DNA from 3 places in the Blautia sp. HCP3S3_B11 genome. Region 2 is predicted to be linked to each of the others. Evidence: riboswitches for the same ligand, from Rfam matches in the RefSeq annotation. Region 2 holds a riboswitch; each other region holds the start of a gene.
What was found. Region 2 has a riboswitch for FMN ahead of ACTNC0_RS03175 (LysR substrate-binding domain-containing protein). Riboswitches for the same ligand answer to the same signal wherever they lie in the genome.
Positions count from the first base shown of each region.

Region 1 (8,274 bases), on a different contig from region 2:
AAGATTCATCAAGAACTTTGCTAAATACGAAGGAAACGCTGCTGGTAAAGCACTTGTTGCAGCTGGTCCTCAGTTATAATTATAACTTAAATTGTCCAAATGATACGAAAGGGATGCGAATGATTCGCATCCCTTTTTTGTACTGTTTCAAATATCAGACAATAAAATTATAAATGATGTCTTTATAATGCTTTAAGTTTCTCTGCCACCTTCTCATATGCCGGTATCGGAACATGATATTTTTCACCCATTCTTACTACTTCATAGACTAATCCATCAATTTCAGACTGTTTTCCTTCCATGATGTCTCTCTGCATAGAGGTAGTTGCTTCCGGTGCAAGGTTGGAGAGAATTTTTAAGTTTACATCTACCATATCTTTCTGAAACGGGATTCCCATGGCTTCTGCAAGTGTTGCGATTTCTCTTATCATGGTTTTAAAGAGTTCTCTGGCTTCGCCTTCTTTCTGGAAATCTGCGGCTGTTGCATGATAGTAGAGTCCTGCTGCACCGATTGGTGATACGTAGGAGAATTTCTCCAGTGCTTCGCGTCGGATATTCTCAGAAAGAATCCCGTCAATGTTGCTGTCACAGAGGTCTTTCTGGATTTCTCTCAGTTCTGATCTGAATTCTGCTTTGTCTCTTACGCCAAATACAATGCGCAGGATCTGTCCATGCTGAAGAAGTCTGCCTGATTCTTTAATGTTTGCCGAGACATAGATACATCCGTCTGTTACAAGAAGTTCAGGAAGTTGTTTTTGCATCTTCCCACCGGTTCCATAGATGTTTAAAACAGGAATTACGATGGTTGTTTTCTTTGAGATCCGCCTGATAAACGGAATAGTTTCATCCAGAGAATAGCCTTTCACACAGACAAAAATCACATCCGGATGGTCTGTGTAATGTTCCATATCTGTAGCCGGGATAGTGATTGTTTCTTCTGTTTTATCCCACATTTTTTCTAAGGTAAGCCCCTGTTCCCGGATTGCTTTCAGGTGTTCGCCTCTTGCGATCAGGGTTACATCCTTCCCTGCTTTCTTCATATAATATCCGGTAACACCGCCGGTTCCTCCGGCTCCGATGATTACGTATTTCATCCTCGTTTTATGCCCTTCTTTCATGATTCTTTTCTTATATCATAGCATAATTGGACTCTTTCTTCAGCATAATTATACATTTCCATGAGTTGCCATAAAGTTAATGTTTTCTGTTGTGGCAAACTCTGCCGCACAGATAAAATCTCCTTCATTTTCTCTGTCCGGATCATCCGTTACCAGAATAATTTTTCCATTTCGAAGTTCTTCCAGAGCTTCTTCTACTGAATCAAATCTGTTCATTATTTCTCTCCTTATGCGCTATATTTTTCTGCTGTTAACCGGGCAAAATCATCCGTATTGGCCGCTTATCTGATCTGGTCAAAATCCATACTTACTCAGAAAATCTCTTGTAATATTGCTTTTTGATGGCTGTTCTTTCACAGGTGTTATTAATTTCTCCACATATTTTCCAATAATATCTGTCTCAAGATTAACCATATCCCCTTCTTTACGTTCTCCGAGAACTGTAATCTTTACTGTATGAGGAATTGCAGAGATAGAGAAATCTTTTTCCGAAACTTTTGCCACTGTAAGGCTGATTCCATCAATTGTTACAGAACCTTTTATGACTATATATTTCATGATCTGGTCTGAGGTCTGAATCGTGTACCATACAGCATTATCATCTCTGTGGATTTTTGTGATTCTTCCCGTTCCATCTACATGCCCTGCAACAATATGTCCTCCGAATCTTCCGTTTGCAGGCATTGCCCTTTCCAGGTTTACATGCTGCCCCGGTGAAAGCTGAATCAGCGCAGAACGGTTCAATGTCTCGTGCATCACATCTGCTGTAAAACCATTTTCCAGACATGCAGTTACAGTAAGGCAGATTCCATTTACAGCTACGCTGTCTCCTGTTTTCAGGTCATCCAGTATTTTCTCTGCCTGTATCGTAAATACCGCTGAATTTGCTCCTTTTTTTATTTTTTTTACAGTTCCCAGCTCTTCAACAATTCCCGTAAACATTTCTCTTCACCTCACTCTCTATAAGAAAATCATCTCCCAGTCTGATCATTTCGCTGTTTTTTAATAATACTGCGCTGGCAGGATCAGGAAATCCTTTTCCTTCCACCGGCGTCTTTGCTTCTTCGCCTCCAAAAAGTTTAGGTGCTATATAGGTCTGAACTTTCTGAACAATACCGCTTTCCAGTGCTGACCAGTTTAAAGAACCCCCTCCTTCCAGCAAAATACTGTCTATCTTTGCAGCTCCCAGAAGTTCCATTAATCTGTTTAAATCTATGTGTCCGTTTTCTCCGGAACATACAGAACCTGGCATCCCAGCTCTTCATAATTCTTTATCTTCTGCTGGTCTTTACTGCTGCTTGCAAGGATTGTAGGAATTGTCTTTGCTGTTCTTACAATCTTAGATGTCAGTGGTGTTCTCAGATGGGAATCGCAGATAATACGCACAGGATTTCTGCTGTTTTCCAGTCTGCAGGTGAGCATCGGATCATCTGCCAGCACAGTTCCCACCCCAACCATAATTCCTGTATATTTCAGTCGCTGTTTCTGTACATGAATTCTGGAAGCTTCTCCTGTCACCCATTTGGATTCACCTGTATAAGCGGCAATTTTTCCATCCATAGTCATTGCATATTTCATGACCACATACGGTTTTTTATTTTGGATGTAATAAAAGAATGCTTCATTCAATTTATCACACTCTTCTTTTAAAATATTTTCTGTTACTTCAATTCCATGATCCTTCAAAATCCGGATTCCTTTTCCTGCAACCAGCGGATTAGGATCTGATGATCCGATGATCACGCGTCTGATTCCGGTCTCCAGGATTGCATTCACGCATGGAGGCTGTTTTCCATAATGACAGCAGGGTTCTAAAGTAACATATATAGATGCACCTTCGGGTTCTTCCGTACATGCTGCCAGAGCTTCTCTATCCGCATGGAGTCCACCGTATTTTCTGTGATATCCCTGACCAATGATTCTTCCGTTTTTAACGATCACAGCACCCACCATCGGATTAGGTGCTGTAAAACCCATTCCTTTTTGCGCCAGTTCCAAAGCCATTTTCATATACTGCCTGTCCTGTTCCATATCCGTTGTGTTTTTCAATCCATCATCTCCTGTTCTTTTATAACAATTCCATAAAAATTCCATAAAATAAAGCCCCGGTGTTTTTTCAACATCCAGGGCCTGGTAATTAATATTTGATATGAATGAATCTGACTCTTTATTTCATCACTGAAATTACTTCAAATGATATAAAAAAGCTCTGGAATAAACTTATTATTCCAGAGCAGTCAGCTTTCACAGATCAGTTAATTCTTCTGTATCTCTACTGTCATCTTCTTTCATCCAGACTGTACTGTCGGCTTCGGAATTGCACCGAATCATGCCTTATGGCTCGTGGGCTTTACCACCGGTAGGGAATTGCACCCTGCCCTGAAGATCTTATTTTATTTTTATCAGCAATTTTTGCAATTTACCTTGCTGATGTCTGACAGTATACTCTCAACCTTTATCCGTGTCAAGATTTTTTTCAGGAAAGTAACCCTCTTACCATCTCTGCATTAAATGTCACACCTGTCAGGTGATCTACTTCGATCTGGTACAGGGCATTGGCTGCGATATGCTCTGCTGCCTGTTCCAGATCACGAATACCGCTTGTATTTTTATGCAATTCAACGATGGCATCCAGACCGTCTTCTGTTACTACGCATTCTTCTGCTTTCAGGCTCATGCGTTTCAGGACTTTCGGAAGAACGTATTTGGAGAAGATGATCTTCTTCTCTTCTGATGTATAATCCGGGATATCGATCACCGCGAAACGGGACATCAAAGGTGCGCTGATCTGGGATTTATCGTTTGCCGTAGCAATTGGATAAACGCCCACTGTGGGCACCATACATTCCATATAGTTATCTGTAAATCCAAGGTTGTCAAGCAGAGTAAGAAGTACATCTGCAGGGTTTCCGTTGCCCTTGCCTGACGCTGCTTTATCAAGCTCGTTGATAATAAATACAAGGTTGGATTCTCCTGCTGCTGAGAAAGCTTCCATGATGATTCCGGGCTTTGCGTTTGCATAGATTCTGGAGCTTCCTGTAAGCTGTTCCGGATCATTGATGGAACTCATGTCCAGAGTTGTCCAAGGCAGTTTCAGGATACGGGCAACTGCGTATGCAATCTGGGATTTACCTGTACCTGCAGGGCCTACAAGGAGAAGTCCGTATGCAGGAAGTGTATGGGTACGGTTGATCTGGATGATTGTTTCAATGATACGCTGCTTTACAGATTCCATTCCGTAGAGTTCCTCATCAAGGATCCTGCGGGCTTCCTGAGGATCGATTGCTTCAAAGTAATTGCTCTTCCACTGTACATTCATCATGATGGAAAGTGCTCTCTGAGCATGACGTCTCTCCTCCGGAGATACTTCGTGTGAACGGGCAACTGCAAGGTTTCTTCTCGCCCAGAGACGGATATTATCCGGCAGGGTTCTGCCTGCGCAGGTCATAAAATCAGTGATGCTCTGAATGCTTGTCAGCTTCATCTCGTCCCCTGTTTCTTCCTCATCTTCATCCTCAACAATCTCTGCAGGTGCACTGCTTGCAAGAAGTCTCTCGATCATAAACTGAAGAAATCCGTCCTCTGCGGAAAGTTTCGTGCCGCCGCCAAAAGCAGTCTCACGAATCTTATAAACTGCATAACCATTCTCTTTATTCTCTCCTGAAAGGCGCACATTGATATGATTCTCCCCAAGCCATTTCAAAAGACTTACAAATCTTGAATCAATACTGATGATATCTGCACTGAAAACGCCGTCATCCTCTTTAAATTCAAAGGATGTACGTTTGATCGGATTAGTAAAAATACCGCAGGAATGATGTTTCCACTGACGGCTGCTGTTATCCAAGATCATGATCGGTTTCTCAGGGGAAGTCTCCTTTTCATTGGACTGGAACGTAGTGTAGGTACATTCAGACTGTACGCCTGTTTTCTTGTCTGAAGCACCGCTGAAATCAAATACTGGCATGGTAAATACTCCTTTTATCTTATCATGCAATGCATGACATATTTCTATTACACATCTCTGCAATCCTGTCGGAAGCTATTTATTATTCTAGCAGAATCTTTTCTTTTAATCAATTCTGTAAATGTATTTATTGCATAAATATTCAATAAATTATATCCTGATTTATTCCCCCAAAATCATTGACGGTAACATTCACAGGCCTTATAATAATAGTAACTGAGAATTTCCAGAAACTCTCTGGAAAATCGAAATTTACTTTTAGGAGAGCAAAATGAGCAAAATTATTTTAACCGGTGACCGCCCAACAGGCCGCCTTCATGTTGGACATTATGTTGGTTCATTATCCGAGCGTGTTCGTTTACAGAACTCCGGCTTATATGATGAAATTTATATTATGATCGCAGATGCACAGGCATTAACAGATAACGCTGAACACCCTGAAAAAGTTCGCCAGAACATCCTTCAGGTTGCCCTGGATTATCTTGCATGCGGCATTGATCCTGAGAAATCCACTATCTTTATCCAGTCCATGGTTCCGGAGCTTACAGAGCTTACTTTTTATTATATGAACCTTGTTACTGTAGCACGTGTACAGCGTAACCCTACAGTAAAAGCCGAAATCCAGATGCGTAATTTCGAGGCAAGCATCCCTGTCGGTTTCTTCTGCTATCCGATCAGCCAGGCTGCAGATATCACTGCATTCCGCGCTACTACTGTTCCGGTTGGCGAAGATCAGCTTCCAATGCTCGAGCAGTGCAAGGAGATTGTACACAAATTTAATACTGTTTATGGCGAAACTCTGACAGAGCCTGAGATTATTCTGCCATCCAATAAAGCATGCTTACGTCTGCCAGGTATTGATGGAAAAGCAAAAATGAGCAAATCTCTCGGAAACTGCATCTACCTTTCAGATGAAGAAGCAGATGTTAAGAAGAAGGTTATGTCCATGTTCACAGACCCGAATCATCTTCGCGTGGAAGATCCGGGACATGTGGAAGGAAACCCTGTATTTATTTATCTGGATGCATTCTGCAAACCGGAATATTTCGCAGAATTCCTGCCAGAATATCAGAACTTGGATGAACTGAAAGCTCACTATACACGTGGCGGTCTGGGTGATGTTAAAGTTAAGAAATTCCTGAACAAAGTACTTCAGGCAGAGCTTTCTCCAATCCGCGAAAGACGTAAACATTGGGAACAGCATCTCGATGATGTATATGATATCCTCAAAGAAGGAAGTAAAGCTGCTGAGGCAAAAGCTGCTCAGACACTTCATGATGTACGTTCTGCTATGCAGATCAACTACTTTGACGATAATAGCCTGATTAAATAATTTCCCAGGATATAAAACAGGTTCAGATACGAAATATATTATTCGTGTCTGAACCTGTTCTTTGCTTAGCATTATTTTATTACTATTTTTTCTAAATCCAGTTGTTTCTTTACAGATTTTCTTCGTTTCTTTTTTTCCTCATAGAGAGCTTTATCGGCATCTTTCAGTTCATCTGAGATTGCCAGTCCGCTACTGCATGTAACTATCGTGTATCCCACTGATAATTCCACATAATACGCTTTATCGGAATCTTTATTAAATGCCGCACTTTTCTTCTGAATCAGTTCACGAATCCACTGTCCGTCTTCATCATTTCCGGGAATCATTGCACTAAACTCATCTCCGCCGATTCTTCCTTTCAAAAAATTTTGGCTTTTTCGTTTTATTTTACAATATTTTTATTATTCATTCAATATATTTTGGTTGTTTCAACTTATTTTTAACCAAATCTTTACCATTTACTCTGCAGATTCCAGATTTTCTGCTACCAATTTTCCATTGTCGCAAGCAAAATTTATTGCATTTCTATCTCGTTTCCTGTACAATACTTTTATATTGTAAAGTATGAAACAGGAGGTAATATATTATGGCTTTTGATATCACACCTTATGTAGACATGTCCCCAAAGGAAGTTCGCGAACTGATTCGCAAGGGGGTAATTGATTTTCCAACCGCCGGTATGTGCCGCGGTTATGCACAGGCAAATCTCGTAATCCTGTCACCAGAATACGCAGCAGATTTTGAGGAATATGCACACAAAAATCCATTTCCATGTCCGATACTGGAAATCATCAAAGGAAAGCCTGACACACATGACATGGGGAAGGGTGGAAATATCTGTACAGATATTCCGAAATACCGAATTTATGAAAATGGCGTATTTACCAGAGAAATTACAGATGCTTCCGAGTATTGGAAAGAGGGTTATGTGGGATTTCTGATTGGCTGTTCTTTCTCATTTGAAGAGGCACTGATTCGTGAGGGAATCGAAATCCGTCATATTGCTCAGGGACGAAATGTACCAATGTTCAAAACAAACATCAATACAGTTCCTGTTGGTCCATTCTCTGGTCCTATGGTATGTTCCATGCGTCCTATGACACCGGAAAATGCAAAAAAAGCTTATGATATCACTTTCAAAATGCCAAATGTTCATGGTGCACCTGTACATATGGGTGATCCGAAGGAAGTCGGGGTTGATGATATTATGAAGCCTGATTACGGTGAGGCTGTAGACATTTACGATGGTGAAATTCCTGTATTCTGGCCATGTGGCGTAACCCCGCAGGCAGCAATTGAGAACGCCAAACCACCAATTGTTATCACTCACGCCCCAGGACATATGTTTATTACTGATATTCCTAACGCTGAGTTAAATGACTACCTGGAAATGAAAAAGAAATAATAACTCTGATCTACAATTCCAAAAGGAGAATTTTATTTAATATCATGCAATTTACATTTCCAAATTATTACAAAGAATTCTCCTGCATCGCAGGTGCCTGTCCTGACACCTGCTGTGCAGGATGGCAGATCGTTATTGATGATAAAACTCTGAAAAAATATCAGCACTTTAAAGGTCCATTCCGTAACCGCCTGCATAACGATATTGACTGGAAAGAACACGTTTTCCGACAGTATGATCGTCGCTGTGCATTTCTGAATGAAAATAATCTGTGTGATATTTATATAGAAGCAGGTCCGAAAATGTTCTGCAATACATGCAGAAATTATCCCAGACATATTGAGGAATTTGAGGGATTGCGCGAAATTTCTCTATCACTTTCCTGCCCAGAGGCTGCAAGGATTCTTCTATCTCAGAACAATAAAGCAAACTTTATAACCAGAGAAAAAGA
Region 1 is NZ_JBQHVP010000014.1:92,626-100,899, reverse strand. It holds gene pckA (phosphoenolpyruvate carboxykinase (ATP)) at 1-79, shown strand, start outside; gene ACTNC0_RS12420 (ketopantoate reductase family protein) at 183-1,094, opposite strand; partial or broken gene ACTNC0_RS12415 (3,4-dihydroxy-2-butanone-4-phosphate synthase) at 1,176-1,334, opposite strand; gene ribE (riboflavin synthase) at 1,413-2,060, opposite strand; partial or broken gene ribD (bifunctional diaminohydroxyphosphoribosylaminopyrimidine deaminase/5-amino-6-(5-phosphoribosylamino)uracil reductase RibD) at 2,041-3,149, opposite strand; FMN riboswitch at 3,395-3,509, opposite strand; gene ACTNC0_RS12400 (AAA family ATPase) at 3,595-5,085, opposite strand; gene trpS (tryptophan--tRNA ligase) at 5,357-6,418, shown strand; gene ACTNC0_RS12390 (diguanylate cyclase domain-containing protein) at 6,490-6,780, opposite strand; gene ACTNC0_RS12385 (putative hydro-lyase) at 7,005-7,823, shown strand; gene fliB (flagellin lysine-N-methylase) at 7,868-8,274, shown strand, end outside.
Region 1: another riboswitch for FMN. It lies ahead of ribD (bifunctional diaminohydroxyphosphoribosylaminopyrimidine deaminase/5-amino-6-(5-phosphoribosylamino)uracil reductase RibD); the one in region 2 lies ahead of ACTNC0_RS03175 (LysR substrate-binding domain-containing protein).

Region 2 (8,274 bases):
TGTAGCTTTTTCCGCAAATGCTGCAACTTCCTGAAATATTTCATACTTAATATCATTTAATATATCGCGAGGCTCTTCATAATGACGATAAAAGGTCGCTCTATTGATACCGGACTCTATACACAACTGAGTTACTGATATTTTATTTAGATCAGTTTTGCTGAGCAAACGTAAAAGTCCCTCACGCAAAAGCCTTTTTGTCAATGCAATTCTCTGATCATCCTTCATTGCTACATCCCTCTTCATCCTTTTTTTGATTTTTATGCGACAAAACAAAGGTATCTGTTTCATATCTTCCAAAATGGTCAAAACTGGCGTTTGTATGTGCGACATTTGTATATTACAATACTAACTGTAGCATATATGTCAAGTATTTACCACACATGAATTGTCGAATGGAGGACACTCTCAATGGAACTATTATTAAAAATACTCATATGTTTTCTTGCTGGAGCCGGAGCAGGCATTGGAACCGGATTTGCCGGTATGAGTGCAGCTGCAATTATTGGGCCTATGCTGGCTGCTTTCTTGGGTGTCCCAGCATATGAAGCAGTCGGAATAGGTCTGATTAGCGATGTACTGGCCAGCGCTGTCAGTGCTTACACCTACAAAAAGAGCGGAAATCTGGACGTCAAAAACAGTTTACCCATGATGATTAGCGTCTTGATCGTAACAGTCATCGGCAGCTTTGTTGCAAGTTTTCTACCCGAAAGAGCGATGGGCAGTACCATGCAGATTGCCCTGATCATCATCGGGCTACGCTTTATCCTAAAACCGGTCACAACCACAAGGGAACAGATGAATGCCGGTTCTGCCAAAGAGCGACTAATGAAAGCGATTATAGGAGGCATTTTCGTCGGTTTTATCTGCGGATTTGTCGGTGCAGGTGGTGGAATGATGATGCTGTTTGTACTGACTTCTTTTCTGGGATATCAGATGCACATGGCAGTTGGAACCAGTGTATTCATCATGGTATTTACCGCACTTACAGGCGGAATCAGTCATTTCGCAATCGGTGGCATGCCAGACATTACGATTATGGTCCTATGCGCCGCATTCACACTTCTCTGGGCTAGAATCGCTGCTATAATAGCCAACAAGTCAGATGCAAAGACCCTTAACCGTGCAGTTGGAGTAGTCATGATTCTTACGAGTATAGTGATACTCATCGTAAACAATATAAGTTGAATTCTATAGCCAGCATAATGGTGCATGTTTTACAGTAGCAAGAAATTATTTTTTGAAAATTTTGTATTTTTCTGAAATTCAGTACGGAAAAGAGCATATGGCTTTTCTCCACATGCTCTTTTTTAGTAAACTGTTAATAGCGATAGACATCAGATATAATAAGATTCGATCATTATTCTGTCAGAAACATTCCAAGAAGAATGGAATACTGCTTCACAAGAAGTTCCTCTGAGAGTGAGTCTCTTGAAGTAACCCAGTAACGTAAAATCTGGATAATACCACCTGAATGGTAAGCAGCTGCAACCTGTGGCACAATATCTTTCCGGAGTTTTACCGCATCTATTCTGTGTAGTTCCTCCAAAAAGGAAATTTGGATTTCCTCTGCAAGAATATCAAGCAAAATGGAAAAAGCATTACTGCTCAGAATATTTTGAACCATTGTCATATGTTCTGACAAATAGTGAACCATCTGTTGAAACATATGAACGGAAAAATCCATAAGATTTTTTTCTTCGTTTGTTTCTGTCAATCGGCTAATAAAATTGTCCCGATTCTGCCGTACAAAATAAGCAAAAAAATCATATTTATCCAGAAAATGAGTGTAAAAGGTAGCCCTTCGGATCAATGCCTTCTCGCATATTTCATTTACTGTAATATCTTCAAATTTCTTTCTATCAAGCAGTTCCGTAAATGAACTGCACAGCATCTGATTCGTTCTTATAAATCTTAAATCTTTATCCTTAGCCATAATGTCTTCCTTTTTCTATAGTGTGATTGTCTGTTTTCCAGAGCTACGAAGTATGCAACAAGATACCAGTCCAAGGAGCTCCACGGATCGGAAGAACTGGACATTTATAAAATAATTTTGTGGACATTTTTTGAGAGATGTCAATTATTTTACATTTGCTATTTAATTGTACATATGCCTTATTTCAGGTGAGCATTGAAGAAGAAAAACGAGGCGGGGCTTTTTCTGTTGGTGATTCTTACGCTTACCACAACGTCCTGGCTGGAACCGCTGGTTGTACTTATAGGACTTGGAGTGGCAATCATTATTAACACAGGCTCGAACCTTATCTTTGGTGAAATTTCTTTTGTTACTAATGCAGCCGGAAATATTCTTCAGCTTGCTGTGTCTCTGGATTATTCTGTTTTCCTGATTCATCGTTTTGATGAATGCAGAAAAAATGCAGAGTCGAAAAATGCACTGGTCCTTTCTACGAGTTCAATTTTATCCAGTGGACTAACTACAGTTATTGGTTTCCTTGCACTCATAATGATGCGTTTCAGAATAGGTCCTGATCTTGGACTTGCACTGGCAAAAGGAATTGTAATCAGCCTTCTGACAGTATTTCTTTTTATGCCAGGACTAATTCTGGTTACTTTTAAATGGATGGATAAAACCAGACATAAGTCTTTTATGCCTTCCTTCAGAAGTTTTGGGAAAATAATCCACAAGATTATGTATCCGATGGGGATTATTTTTATCTGTCTGATTATTCCTGCATTCATAGGCAGCAACAATAATTCCTATTATTTTGGTTCTTCTCATATCTTTGGAAGTGAAACCAGGCTTGGAAAGGATACGTCAAAGATTGAAGAAGTATTTGGAAAAAGCGACAATTATGTGCTTATGGTTCCAAAGGATAACACTGTAACAGAAGAGAAGCTTTTGGATGAACTTGAGGCTCTTCCACAGATGAATTCCATAACAGCACTTCGGAAAATGATAGGCCCGGCAATTCCTGCAAGTTCTATTCCCAAGGAGCTTCTGACAAAACTTCAGTCTGAAAAATATGACCGTATTGCGATGAATGTGTCGGCTGATTATGAAGGGAAAGAAACTTTTGCTTTGGTAAAAAAAATCAGAAAAATTGCAGAACAGTATTATCCAGATGAATATTATCTGGCAGGCGAAGGAGTAAGTACTTATGATCTGATGGATACCATCACGGCAGATATGATGAAAGTAAATCTGCTGACAATTGGCGCAGTTTTTATAGTATTGTTGTTTACAATGAAATCTCTCATACTTCCGATTATATTGGTACTGACCATTGAAACTGCAATCTGGCTGTTTCTTATGTTAGTGGTAATCCGATTTTCTATATTGCATATCTTATTATCAGTTCCATCCAGCCGGGTGCCACTGTAGATTATGCAATTCTGTTTACTGAACGGTATAAAGAAAACAGACAGACGCTTAATAAAAAGGAAAGTATTGTGGAGACTGTTTCCAATGTTACGGTATCTGTACTGACTTCCGGAATTACAATGGCAACAGTTGGAACTCTGCTTGGAGTTATTTCTACCCATAGACTATTGTCACAGCTTGGCTATTTTCTGGGAAGAGGAACTGTTTTTTCCATGATTGCAGTGCTGTTTGTACTTCCATGCTTTTTGTATCTATCAGATGGTATCTGCATGCCGTAATCGGCTAATTAAAAGTATTTATTTACAGAAAAACACAGTTCCCGATAAGCTAAGAAGAACTGTGCTTTTCTTTTTTCTTCAATTTTACGATTTCTCAATTTTTCAAACTTGAATTTATTAATTAGAATTGCGTTCAAAGCAACAATTATCTTAACATTCCCCAAATGCACTCCAGTAATGTTAGTGCAAGGATAATGTTAATGACACGGAAATGCCGCAGATAAAACTTCTGAATCAGTACGCCCAAGCCAATCCAAGTACAGGTTGCGATCGTTCCGATCGTTGCAATAACCAGCTCAAAAAACAGCAAAGCCGGAAAAGAGGACATATATCCTAAAACATAACCCGTTAGTGCGGTAACTCCGAACATATAGATCTTCACATTGACAAATTGCAGCATGAAGCCTTTCAGAAACGATGCGGATTGCTCTGTGTTTTCTGAGGTCGGCTTACTGAAAGCAATATGAATCGCAAGCCACAGGATGTAGGCTGCTCCGATGTACTTCATCACTTCCATTACATTCGGAAGCAAAGAATTAACCCCATATACAAAAATTGCACATAAGATTTGCACTACATAGTAGCCTGCAAAAATTCCAAAGAACAGCGGCTTTCCTTTTTTATATCCATAGTTTGTTACGGTATTTAATGCCAGAATATTTCCCGGTCCAGGCGTAAAGGCATTTATAATGCAATAAATCAGAAAATTGCTCAGTACCGCCATAGGCATAATCATCGACCACCTTTCTGCTATTATTATATCAGCAGACAGCGGTGCATACATAACACCTATTTTATATGATTATCCATATCCTATGACTATGGATTGACTGGAGCGTATTTCCGCAATTCTTCCAGATAGCTTTTTCCAAGTTCGCTTAATTCCTGATGTTCATTCAGCACATATCCAATATGCATTGTCTCATTTTCTGCAAGCGGAACGGAGATGATATTTTCTCCGTTCAAATATTTCGGGAAAATACCACTGGAAATAGTATAGGCATTCAGTCCAAGCATGAAGTTGACAATAGCCCCTCTGTCATTGACCCGGATTTCCTTATCCACCGGGATGGAGCTGAATAGTTCCTCTGAAAAATAGACAGATTCATACTCTCCCTGCACAAAGTTTAACCGTGGATAAGGTGCAAGGTCATGAACGGAAACTACTTTTTTCGATGCCAATGGGTGATCTTTTTGCAAAAAAACATGAGGCTTTGCTGCAAATAGCTCGGTAAACACCAGATGATTTTCCTCTATCGCTTTCCGCATGACGACTTCGTTTTCATGTGATAAATAAAGGATGCCCAAATCACAGACACGATTTTTCACATCATCCAATATCTGATGTGTTCCGGTTTCATTGTAATAAAAGGCATATCGTTCTTGTCCAAAGCGCTTGACTAATTCCACAAAAGCGTTTTCCGTAAAAGTATAGTGCTGAGAAGATACTCCAAATGTCACCTTCTCTGGCAGGTTTGTAATATACCGATCCTCCAACAGCTCCATTTGCTGTATCACTTGACGGGCATAACCGAGAAATTCAGTACCTTCTTTTGTCAGAGTAATTCCTGTTCTGCTGCGGAGAAAAATGGTGATGCCTGAATTTAAAACAGCCCGCAGGACGGGATTTCCTGCGGGACTTGTTTTATCATATCTTCTCTCATCCGGACTTTACCGTCGGTTATGGAATTGCACCATATCAGCTTTTGCTCGCAGACTATACTGCCGGTCAGGAATTACACCTTGCCCCGAAGACTGTAATTTTTTCTGTTGATTACCTATTATTAAAATTCATAAGGTGGATTTCCAGAGAAATCTGCGATTACACCATGAGGATTTTCAAGATAGAATACCTCAAAAATAGGATTATCTGCTGTCTGGTACTGTCCCTTAACGATAGAGTTATTCATGCATCCTTCCTTTACACTCTTGTTGTCCTCAAATACTGCTTTACCATGAATACGAATCCATGCATATTCTGGCGAAGAAGCAGAAACTTCTACTTCAGGATTTGCTAACATATCCTTGTAAACATCCTTTGTGTTGTTTGTACAGAACCAAAGCTTTCCATCCTGCTCAAAGCAGAACATGAATGGCATTTTGCCTTTCCATCTCTTCCGACTGTTGCTAAATACTGAACTGGATTTTTCTGTAAAAATTCTACTACTTTCTGCATTTTAAATTACCTCCTTAATTTGTTGTAACACTGTTTGTTACATCTCATGTTTGTACTATATCATTTGTTTGATATAATATCAACAGTTACATCATTTTTTGTAACTTTTTTTGTTACAACTTCCTTTAACGGTTTTACATTGATTACAACAAATGAAAAAGGCTTCGGAAATTGTGATGATATAATCACTCATCCGAAGCCTTCTGTAGGCTACTCTTCCTCTGTATACACTGCAATATCTTTTTTCACATCAGCAAGTGTCATTTCTGAAAGCTTTTCCTCCATGGCCCTCTGTACTTCTAACAGTCTCTTATCAAGAACATGGTGAATATTCTTTCCTACCGGACATTTCTGATTGAGATTTTCATGAAAATGAAACAGTTCTTCATCTGGTGCACATTCCACTGCTTTATACACATCAAGGAATGTAATCTGCTCCAATGGTCTGGTAATTGTCACACCGCCTGTCCCTCTTGCAACTTCAATAAGACCAGCAGCCTTTAATTGTTGCAATATTTTACGAACAATCACCGGATTAGTTCCAATGCTTGCTGCCATAAAATCACTAGTCATCTTCTGATCCGAAAATGTATCTATACAGGCAAACATATGGATTGCCATTGTAAATCTGCTTGAAATCTGCATTATAAACACCTCTCTTTGACAGTAATCATATCAAAAAGCAGATGTAATTTCAATGGTTACATTATTGTTCACCACTTTACAACTTTTTCATAAAAAAATATCGTACAGGGCTTTCTGATGTATAATGAGTTTGACCAAAACATTACAAAGGAAAGTGACCCTGTACGATAAAATCATTATACAACGAAAATACACTGATTAGTAGACTTCATCAATATTTTTTGATTTATTTTGAAACTTTTTCTGTTCCGACAGCAGATACCCTGTTTCTGCTGATACTATCCATATTGACATTGGAATCCGCACATTCCATCCGGTTCCTCTGATTATCAGATGGGAATTTTGTATCAGGATCCAGACATTTTACAGGCATTATGGAATTTGTTTCGTTCACATCAGGATCTGTGTCAGTCTGTATTTCAGACCTTTCCACTGGCTGCAGATGATTTACCATCTCTGTTTCAGTTTGTTTCCAATTCGAGAAGTTCTGCTGATGTAATATTAGACATTCAGCCGGAAGCCTGTATTCTTCCTTTCCTGCGCAAAGATCTGCTGAAAGATATTTTTAATTATGAGCTTCCCATGACTGATTCAGTTATATCCATGGCTGATGCTTTGTTCCTTGATAATATAAAGCGAATTAAAGATGGAAAATTTATCATATATTTTACAGAATATGGAATGACACGTTTTCTGCAGGAAGGTTTATTTGAAGAAATTCCATCAACATTTTATCATCCTCTGACCATTGAACAGCGAATTCGTATTCTCCGTGAAATAGCTCAATGCTGCAATGATGGTGCCTATCGAATCTTAAAAAACCTCTGAATCATCTGTCTGAAAATCTCCGCATGTGTCTTTGCGGAAATACCTGTTCACTCACTTACCAGACAAATTCAGGGGCGCATATGTGTTTTTCGATCACGGAACCTTTTATGCTGCAAATTTTTCAGGATTTTCTTACAAATATGGATCCGGATACTTATTACTCTCCAAAAGAAGCAAAACAGATTATAAATCGTATGAGTCAATCGGATATTCACAATCCACTTCACTGCTTCATTTTATTATCTGGTGGAGTTGCTATAGTTATACATACTACTGCTCATTGCCGCTCCTGTCGCAGCTTCCTCTTCACATTCTGCCAGAACAAGTTCTGCCTTGAACATATCTTCAATAATTTCACACAGTACCAGATTTTTTCTCAATCCATTCCCGGAACCAATCATACGCCTGATCTTTATGCCGATTCCTTTCTGAATAGTCATATACATCTGATACAGTTCTGTGCTCATTCCCTTCAGAACACCATAGCAAAAATCTTCAGGTGTAAAGTTTTCGGAACAGATCTGGGTAATACTGCCGCTTTTTTCCGGATTTACCCGCGTACCGTCAAATGTTGTTTCAACTTTAATCTTTCGACTTTCAGTTCTTTCACTATTCTGGTCTCTCCCTGTTCTTGCCATCTTTTCCATTACTTTGTATAATGGCTGCTCCTGTCCGGTCGCTTCTTTTACAATTTTTCGGAAAAACTGTTCCAGAAGCGCATATGCCTTGCCGCCACACAGAGATGCTCCTGCAAGCAGATACTTCCTATTTAGGAAAGGTCTTGCCTCAATTCCATCTCCCGAAAAATACTGACTGGAAAGAACAGAAATCTGTCCGCCGGTTCCCATATTGACCAGTAATATATTCTCCTCATCACCTGCTGCTCCAAGGAAGCTTGCCTGGTTGTCTCCGATTGCTGTTGTAACTGTCCGTCCTCTGTATGTACCCAATTTTTCTATTCCCGTACAGACATCAGGCAGCCAATTTACGTCCACTCCCATTTC
Region 2 is NZ_JBQHVP010000003.1:89,901-98,174, forward strand. It holds gene ACTNC0_RS03145 (TetR/AcrR family transcriptional regulator) at 1-228, opposite strand, end outside; gene ACTNC0_RS03150 (sulfite exporter TauE/SafE family protein) at 412-1,188, shown strand; gene ACTNC0_RS03155 (TetR/AcrR family transcriptional regulator) at 1,361-1,936, opposite strand; gene ACTNC0_RS03160 (MMPL family transporter) at 2,132-3,343, shown strand; gene ACTNC0_RS03165 (MMPL family transporter) at 3,355-3,621, shown strand; gene ACTNC0_RS03170 (LysE family transporter) at 3,767-4,351, opposite strand; partial or broken gene ACTNC0_RS03175 (LysR substrate-binding domain-containing protein) at 4,441-5,223, opposite strand; FMN riboswitch at 5,270-5,381, opposite strand; partial or broken gene ACTNC0_RS03180 (pyridoxamine 5'-phosphate oxidase family protein) at 5,406-5,797, opposite strand; gene ACTNC0_RS03185 (Rrf2 family transcriptional regulator) at 6,008-6,442, opposite strand; gene ACTNC0_RS03190 (hypothetical protein) at 6,785-7,270, shown strand; gene ACTNC0_RS03195 (sedoheptulokinase) at 7,510-8,274, opposite strand, start outside.

Region 3 (8,274 bases), on a different contig from region 2:
TTTCTTTGCAGAGATTGCAGCATGGAGCGGAGCCACTGTGATCTTATGCATCAGCTATTATGTACGGATGCATAAATATCATTAAAACAAAACAGGCACATAGTCCCGGATATCCGGTATATGTGCCTGTGAAGCGTGTAAAATTATGTAAGATTCTTAATCCATTTATATTTCTTATAATGTTTATAGACCACCGGCAGTTTAATAATCTCGTCCAGATTGAGTACAAAGTAGACAACCATAACCGGCAGTTTCAGGATAAATGCGCAGATGCATCCCAGAGGAACAATGATACACCACAGAGTTACAGAATCACACAGCATTCCAAATTTGGAGTCTCCGCCTGCTGCGAAGATTCCTCCTATTGTCATACAGTTTACTGATTTTCCTGCGATGTAATAGGAAGAGATCAGCAGCATTTTTTGCAGATATCCGCGGGCTGTCAGGGTGAGATCTACCATTTTTGTGATAAATGGGGATAAGGCGATCAGGACAAGACCTGATACAATTCCTGCAATAATCGCAGTTTTGGTAAGTGTCTCGCCTACCTCTTTTGCTTCCTGCAAACGGTCTGCACCAAGACGGTTTCCCACTATGATACTGCCTGCATTTCCAAGTCCGAGGCAGAAGCATACAACAAGATTTTTGGAAATATTCGCTATTCCATTGGCGGCAACAGCATCCGTTCCCAGATGTCCCATGATCACAGAATACATGGAAAAACCTATTCCCCATGCAAGATTATTGATCAATAACGGAACGACTTTCTGCCAGAAACGGCCAAATAACTTTTTCTCACAGCTTCTGAGACTGAATTTCACAGCTCTAATCCTGCACAATACATAACCAACACTCCACAGGAACTGCACAACTGTTGCAAGTACGGTTGCCAGTGCAGCACCTTTAATCCCCATCTTCGGGAAGCCGGACAGGCCAAAAATGAAAACAGCATTCAATGCGATATTGAGAATTACCATAACCCCATTGATCAGGGTACTCATATTTACTGAACCACAGTTCTTCATGATTGCCAGGAAAGTCTGTGCAATTCCCGAAAACACATAGGAAATGCCGATGACTCTTAAATACTCACTTCCCAGAACGATCAGAGTTTCCTCATTTGTCAGGATTCTCATGAGCTGTTCCGGAAAGAAAAGGGTTCCTGCCAGAAATACTACTGCAATACATCCACAAATCTTTGTCACAAGGCTGAACACCTGGGAAATACCTATGTAATCCCCTTTTCCATAATATTGTGCCACAAACATATTCTCGCCTGCCATAAATGCAAACATAAACAGATTAAATACAAAAGTAACCTGTGTAGCCAGTGATACGGCTGACATGGCATCCTGACTTAACTTTCCCAGCATGATCGCATCACATGCTCCGACCAGGGCTGTCATGAACTGCTGAAGTGCGATCGGAAGTGCCAGCCTGACTATTTCTTTTCTTAAACTTCGTTTACGCTCATCCATTATCTTTTTTGCTCCTGTATAAAATATTAGTGATACTCATCAGTCAATTTTCAGAATCATATTCAGGATTCTTCTTGCGCTGCGACAGATTTCTTCTTCAGTAATAAAACCTTTTTCGTAAGCTTCTTTTATGCGTTCCGGATATCCTGCTGCCATCTTGATATCGTTTCCTGCCTTTGTTTCACGGTAATGCTCTCCGAAGGTCCACCAGTCTGTTGTAACCAGTCCGTCGAATCCCCATTCATCCCGGAGAATACCTGTCAGGAGTTCTTTGTTCTCTGAAGCGTGGATGCCGTTGATCAGGTTATAAGAGGACATAATTGTATATGGATGAGCCTCTTTTACAATGATCTCAAACTGTTTCAGATAAATCTCACGGAGTGCTCTCTCTGATACTCTGGAATCAGAATCCTTACGGTTTGTCTCCTTATTATTGGCTGCAAAATGCTTCACACTTGCTCCGATATGCTGAGACTGGATGCCTCTTACCATAGCTGCACCTGTCTTTCCTGCAAGGTACGGATCTTCAGAATAATACTCAAAGTTACGGCCACAGAGCGGGCTTCTGTGGATGTTGCAGGCAGGAGTAAGCCAGATACTGATATTATTTTCTTTTACTTCTTCTGCTCCTGCTTTACCAACTTTCTCTACCAGTTCTTCATCCCAGGTGCTGGCAAGAAGTGTGGCACATGGCCAGGCAGTTGTGTTCACTCCGCATTTCGGAAGAATACGAAGTCCGGCTGGTCCGTCTGCAGTCATCACATTCGGGACTCCGTATTCCGGAAGATTTCCCATTCCAAATGTATTGGCACATCCTGTGTTTGGCTGTCCGCCAAGGAGATTGATACAGTCATCCAATGTCAGGATATCCATAAACTCATCCAATGTCATTTTACCATCTGCTACATCAGAGAAGCGAACTCCCTTGGAATCAAGAAAATCAAGAAAGTCTATTCCTTTTTGTCCTCTTGTATCAGGGCATGGAAGACCGATGGCATATTTATCCTGTCTCGGAAGTCCTTCTTCTTCCACATATTCACGCTGTGGAAGTTCCTCATAAGAACCGTCCGCAAGCATACGTTTCTGAAGATGATATGGCGCTGCTTTCCGGCTTAACTGCTCAGTTACTGTGTCTTCTTTTACTACATATGTAAAGTCGATCTTCGCTGCATCTCTTACATTTGTACCGATATAGATCGCATATTCTCCTGCCTCCAGAACATAGGCTGATCTGCATACTTTACCCAGATCATCGTAGGATGCCATCTGATTCACAGGAATTTTCAGGGTAAGGATCTGACGTTCACCCGGCTGAAGAAGACTGGTCTTTTTGAATGCCCCCAGTACTTTCGCAGGCTTTCCAAGTTTCCCCTGTGGTGCTCCGTAATAGAGCTGGATAACTTCTTTTCCTGCTGTTTTTCCTGTATTGGTTACTTCAGTAAGAACCGTGATCACACCGTTTTCTTCGGAAGCACCAGTCATCTTCCAGTCGAAGTCTGTATAGGAAAGTCCAAACCCAAACGGATAATTTACTCTTTCCGCTGCACCCGGAATTGTTTCAAAGTAACGGTATCCCACATAGATATCTTCTGTGTAATCTACATAGAATGCAGACTCATGGAAGTTTGCTGTGGATGGATAATCTTCCAGATCTTTTGCATAAGTATCGGATAATTTACCAGATGGATTAACATCACCACAAAGTATATCTGCTGTTGCAAGACCACCTTCCATACCGCCCTGCCATGCCATCAGTACTGACTGAATCTCATCACAGTCTCTGAACCATTTCGTGTCCACGATACCGCCAACATTCATCACTACGATTACATGTAGGAATGCTTTCTTTACTTTCTCTACCATGGCATTCTCTGCATTTGTCAGGCAGAAATCACCGTTTTCAAAAATCTTCGCTGACAACTCGGAGTTTCTTTTTTCCTCTCCGTCAAGAACGTATCCATCCTGTGCTGCTTCACATTTTCTGTCCCATCCTTCGCCTGAAAAACGGCAAATGGCAATTACTGCAGTATCTGTATATTCTCGCGCTTCATTCAGAAGTTCATCCGGGAGCTCCGGCTCAACTGTCATACCTGGTACTGCACCATCTGCGTATTGTTTCTGAATATCTTTTTCATAATATTTCGCAAGTTTATCGAAAACTTCTACTTTTCCCTCATCCTCTTTAATCTTCATGCCCTCATAAAGATTACGGATATATTCTACAGTTACATCGCCACTTCCTCCGCCGCCTTTTACGTAGTCTACAGTACCCTTACCAAAGAGTGCGACTTTCGTCCCTCTCCGGATCGGAAGTGTATTTTTCTCATTTTTCAGAAGGACCATTCCCTCTCCTGCTGCCATTCTGGAAAGTGCAATGTGTTCTTTACTTCCTGTAACTCTCCGTCCATCTTCTCCCAGCGGAAGCACCGGCTGAAAAAAGCTTCTCTGCCATTTTGCCATTATTTTAATCCTCCCTTAATTCTCCTTAATCAAGCAGATAAAATCATCCGCTTCGCTACTTGCCTGATTTGGTTAAAGTTCTTCCTTCAAAAATGCAAAAGGTTCTTCATCCCGAAGGAAATGCATAAGCTGATATGCACACATGATTGCTACATTTTCTTCACGCAGAATCCTCTTTACTTCTTCTCTGTCAGCAAGTACAACTTCAATTTCCTCTGTGTCTTCCTGTGCATCTTTACTGATTTCACCTTCCGCATATCCATAAACAGTTGCGCAGGATTCATCTGTCATGCCAACCGTTGTGAAATAAGGTTTCTCAAATGCAGGATCTACTTTCAGCGGTGTGAATTTCAGTCCTGTTTCCTCATACATTTCTCTTACTGCACCCTCATGGAATTCTTCGTTCGGTTCTACCAGACCTGCCGGGAATTCATAGATGTATCCGCCGATTGCATATCTGTACTGACGTACCAATACAACCCTGTCTTTTTTCTCTCCGTAAAGACTGTAAATAATTACACCATCCGGAGTATTTTTACCTGTTTTTATTTTTAATTCGTTAATACTCTTCGCACGGGATGCCACAAAATATGACACAGGAATGTTGTGAATGCTTGTTGCATTTAAATGATACAAATTCAAAAATTTACAGTCTGTCAGTTTCTCAATATTATGTATCTGTCCCATAATGGATACTTCCTTTCGCTATTCATAAACCTCACATTCTGATGTTTATATCGTCTGTTTTATCTTACCATATTATCGTATCTTTTTTAAGTCTGTCTGAAAATTTCCGTAATTATTTTTTGCACATAAAAAGAACAGCCACAGATTTTTCATCATACGACTGTTCTTCTTTTTTATTTATTGGATTGCCAATTTATTCTTTATCAGATATAAAATCAATCTCCCTTGAGAACTACACGGATTCTCTTATAGATCAGGAATACGATCAGGGATGTCAGAGCATATTTGAATATGTTGAATGGGAAAATGATCATTGCTGCAAATGTAAGAAGATTATTTACAGAACTGTGTACTGCACTTCCCATTTCGATAAATGCTTCTACCGGCATTCCAAAAGCCTTTCCGTATGCCGGAAGTAACACGAATGCATTGATAAAGCATGCAACTACTGCTGTAAGTACGGTTCCAACTGCCATTCCGATCACTGCATGTTTTCTGCTCTTAACAGATTTGTAACGGTAGATCAGACCTGCCGGAACTGCAAATGTACATCCAAAGATGAAGTTTGCCACATCGCCTACACCTGCTGTCATAGAGCCCTTTGTTACCAGATGCACAAGAATCTTCACCAACTCGATCAGTACACCTGCGATCGGTCCCATTGCAAATGAGCCAACCAGTACCGGGATTTCTGAAAAATCCAGCTGATAAAAAGTCGGTGCCAGGAAAGGAAGCGGAAACTCCAGATTCATTAAAATTCCTGCGATAGCGCCAAGCATGGCTATCTGTGTGATAGTCCTCGTCTTACTTCTCGCCATCGCATTTCCATTTCTTAATACCTGTTCACTCATACTGTTTCTCTCCTTTGAAATTATTCTTTATGGATATATCTCATATCCTGTTAAAAGAAAATTCCACAAGCTTTTTATATAATGAAGATTTTCTTCAACATATAAAAAACCCCGGATTATATATCCGGGGTAATGAGCACGTATGGTAAATATCGCGTGTTCTTCTCTCATCCAGACTATACTGTCGGTCCTGGAATTCCACCAGATCAGCCGCCTAAGCGGGTCGCGGACTATAACCGCCGGTAGGGAATCTCAGCTGATGCTGATCACCACAACCCCGAAGAATTTTCTTTTATCTGCGTCTGATTATACTACATACAGGCATTTATTTCAATATCATTTGTGATTTTTTTCTGAGTTTTACCAAACTTTGAACAATATCCGATATTTTTGCAATTACAATAACTGGATTATCCTATAGATATAAATCCTTTAAGAGCAGAAGAAACTTTCTTTTTATATGTTGCATAGCTGACTCTTTTTCCGTTAATCTTATATCCCTGTCTGTACGCCGGATCAAATCTTCCATAACGGCCATTAAGATATTCTGCTTCCAGTGATTTTATTGCACTCTGTCCTTTAATCTTATAGATATATAAGGAATTTCCACCTGTATTAGCTGTAGGTAATGCTACCTGATGTTTTTTCTTAGAATACTGTGCCCGCATATTATATCCTTTTCCTACGCTAACACTTTTTACACATTTCTTTTTACCTGTACTTACATTATATGTATATACTTCGTTAGCCCATTTTGAACTATTATATACTACTAGTTCCGGCACTCCGTTTCCATCGAGATCTACAATCTTGTAGTCTCCTCCAGACTGCCAGATCAACTGCCTGTAACTTGCAACAGCAGTTTTATATTTTGACGAAGCTGCCACTGTTGGTATTGGCATACCTAAACACATTATCAAGGATAATAATATACAACATATCTGTTTCATTTTCTTTCGCATAGTGATTTCCTCCCTGTTTGATCTGCAATTTATTCGCTATAAAAGAATTATAACACAAATCAAGCAAAAGAGTTTAATAAACTCACTCTGCCTGATTAATATTATTGACCTTGCAGTCTGCTAATACAACAACCTGCATTTCCCCGCCATTGGTATTCCCAAATAAACTTTTTCTCAACGGTAGACTGGTTACTTCTACCGTGTCATCCTCGAAAATATTATCCAGTTCTCCATTATAATAAACAGAATACTGCTGTTCTTTTTCATCTATCAGATTTCGCTATATCAGTCAATGGTCATCTTCCAATTCACTCATTCTTCATTACACTCATTATACCCTTCTCTTATCAGCTTTTCATTCACTGGCAGTATATGTTTTACGCCACAGCAACAATAATTTTCTCACTTATGAACAAATGTTATTTTTGTTCCTTACAGTAACGTAGCCAACTATCGAATATAAAATTTATAATCTTCTTTGATAATTGACGAACTCCTGAGAATATGCTTTAATGGGTTTAGCATAAATACTTCAGGAGAACAAACATAGTTCTCAACTACACTTCTACACCAATGATACATGTATCATATCTCATAAAAAGAAATGGGGGAACACACAAATGGGACTTATAGCTGTCAGTAGTCTGATGCTCTTGGGCGGTATGTATCTGATGATCGCATTCGCATGGTGGCTTCTGCAGATCATTGCCAACTGGAGAATCTTTACCAAAGCAGGAGAGGACGGATGGAAAAGTATTATTCCAATATATGGCGATTATATTTCTTATAAAATCGCATGGCAGCCCGCATATTTCTGGCTGACTCTCATCCTGGGAATCATATCTTCTTATCTGCAGGGAACTCTGGAAATAAGCGAAAGCTTAACGGTCTACATGCTTGTCATACTGATCAAAATCATACTTGTCATCATCAGTATTGTGTACAGCATTAAGCTTGCAAGAGCCTTCGGCAGAGGCACAGGATTCGCCATTGGCCTTATCTTCTTACCGCCAATCTTCATGCTGATCCTTGGCTTCGGCGATGACAGATATTATGGGGCAGATAAATAAAAATACGCATAATAAAAAATCCTCAGAGCTTATGTTCTGGGGATTTTTTCATCTCATACAGGCTACAGCCTATTATAAAGTTCTGTTATCAAAATACTCTTTTACCGTTTCACAGCAGAAATCAACCACCTCATACCTGTTACTCACATCTCCGTCAAAAATCGGTTCAAGTCCGCCTGCTGCCGCCTCGAAGAACAGTTTTGCACCAACTTCAGGAGTATATCCTGTACATGGTTTGATCATGTTGTTTAACCGAATCAAGTAAGTCCCCTGCTTCAATTGCGAGAAGCAATAAGCAGTGGGTGGGACTTGCTTGTATCAGGAGGGGTACAAGCCCCTCCTGATAAACTGCGGAGCAGTTATTCGGTTATGAGCAAGTAGCGAAAGCGGATTGCGAATATCCGATTGACCAGCGGTCTGTTCTCTGCTCCAAGATATTTACGGATTCCTTCGATACCGAATTTCGGTCCCTGGAAGTCTTTTACGAAGCTTTCCGGGAAGTCGATGTCAAGGAGTTTCAGGAATGGCATTGACATGATGTTTCCTGTGATCGTTGCGAGTAACAGCTGGATGTTGTTCTTGATGTTTACTACCGGATATCCGATTCTCAGGATGTAGAAACACATTCCGTCCGGTGCAACCTGGATATCTACGTTTATCTGGTTCTCGAAAGCAGGTACTTCATAGATGCCGATTACTTTAGATGCGTATTTTGCTCTTACCTCATCTGTTTCTTCCGGTACGTCTACCCAGGAACCTGTTGTCT
Region 3 is NZ_JBQHVP010000005.1:15,358-23,631, forward strand. It holds gene ACTNC0_RS04710 (MATE family efflux transporter) at 1-85, shown strand, start outside; gene ACTNC0_RS04715 (MATE family efflux transporter) at 144-1,478, opposite strand; gene ACTNC0_RS04720 (glycoside hydrolase family 3 C-terminal domain-containing protein) at 1,518-3,938, opposite strand; gene ACTNC0_RS04725 (NUDIX hydrolase) at 4,011-4,625, opposite strand; gene ACTNC0_RS04730 (ECF transporter S component) at 4,841-5,476, opposite strand; FMN riboswitch at 5,632-5,765, opposite strand; gene ACTNC0_RS04735 (hypothetical protein) at 5,887-6,378, opposite strand; gene ACTNC0_RS04740 (DUF5684 domain-containing protein) at 7,059-7,508, shown strand; gene ACTNC0_RS04745 (hypothetical protein) at 7,581-7,769, opposite strand; gene ACTNC0_RS04750 (hypothetical protein) at 7,868-8,274, opposite strand, start outside.
Region 3: another riboswitch for FMN. It lies ahead of ACTNC0_RS04730 (ECF transporter S component); the one in region 2 lies ahead of ACTNC0_RS03175 (LysR substrate-binding domain-containing protein).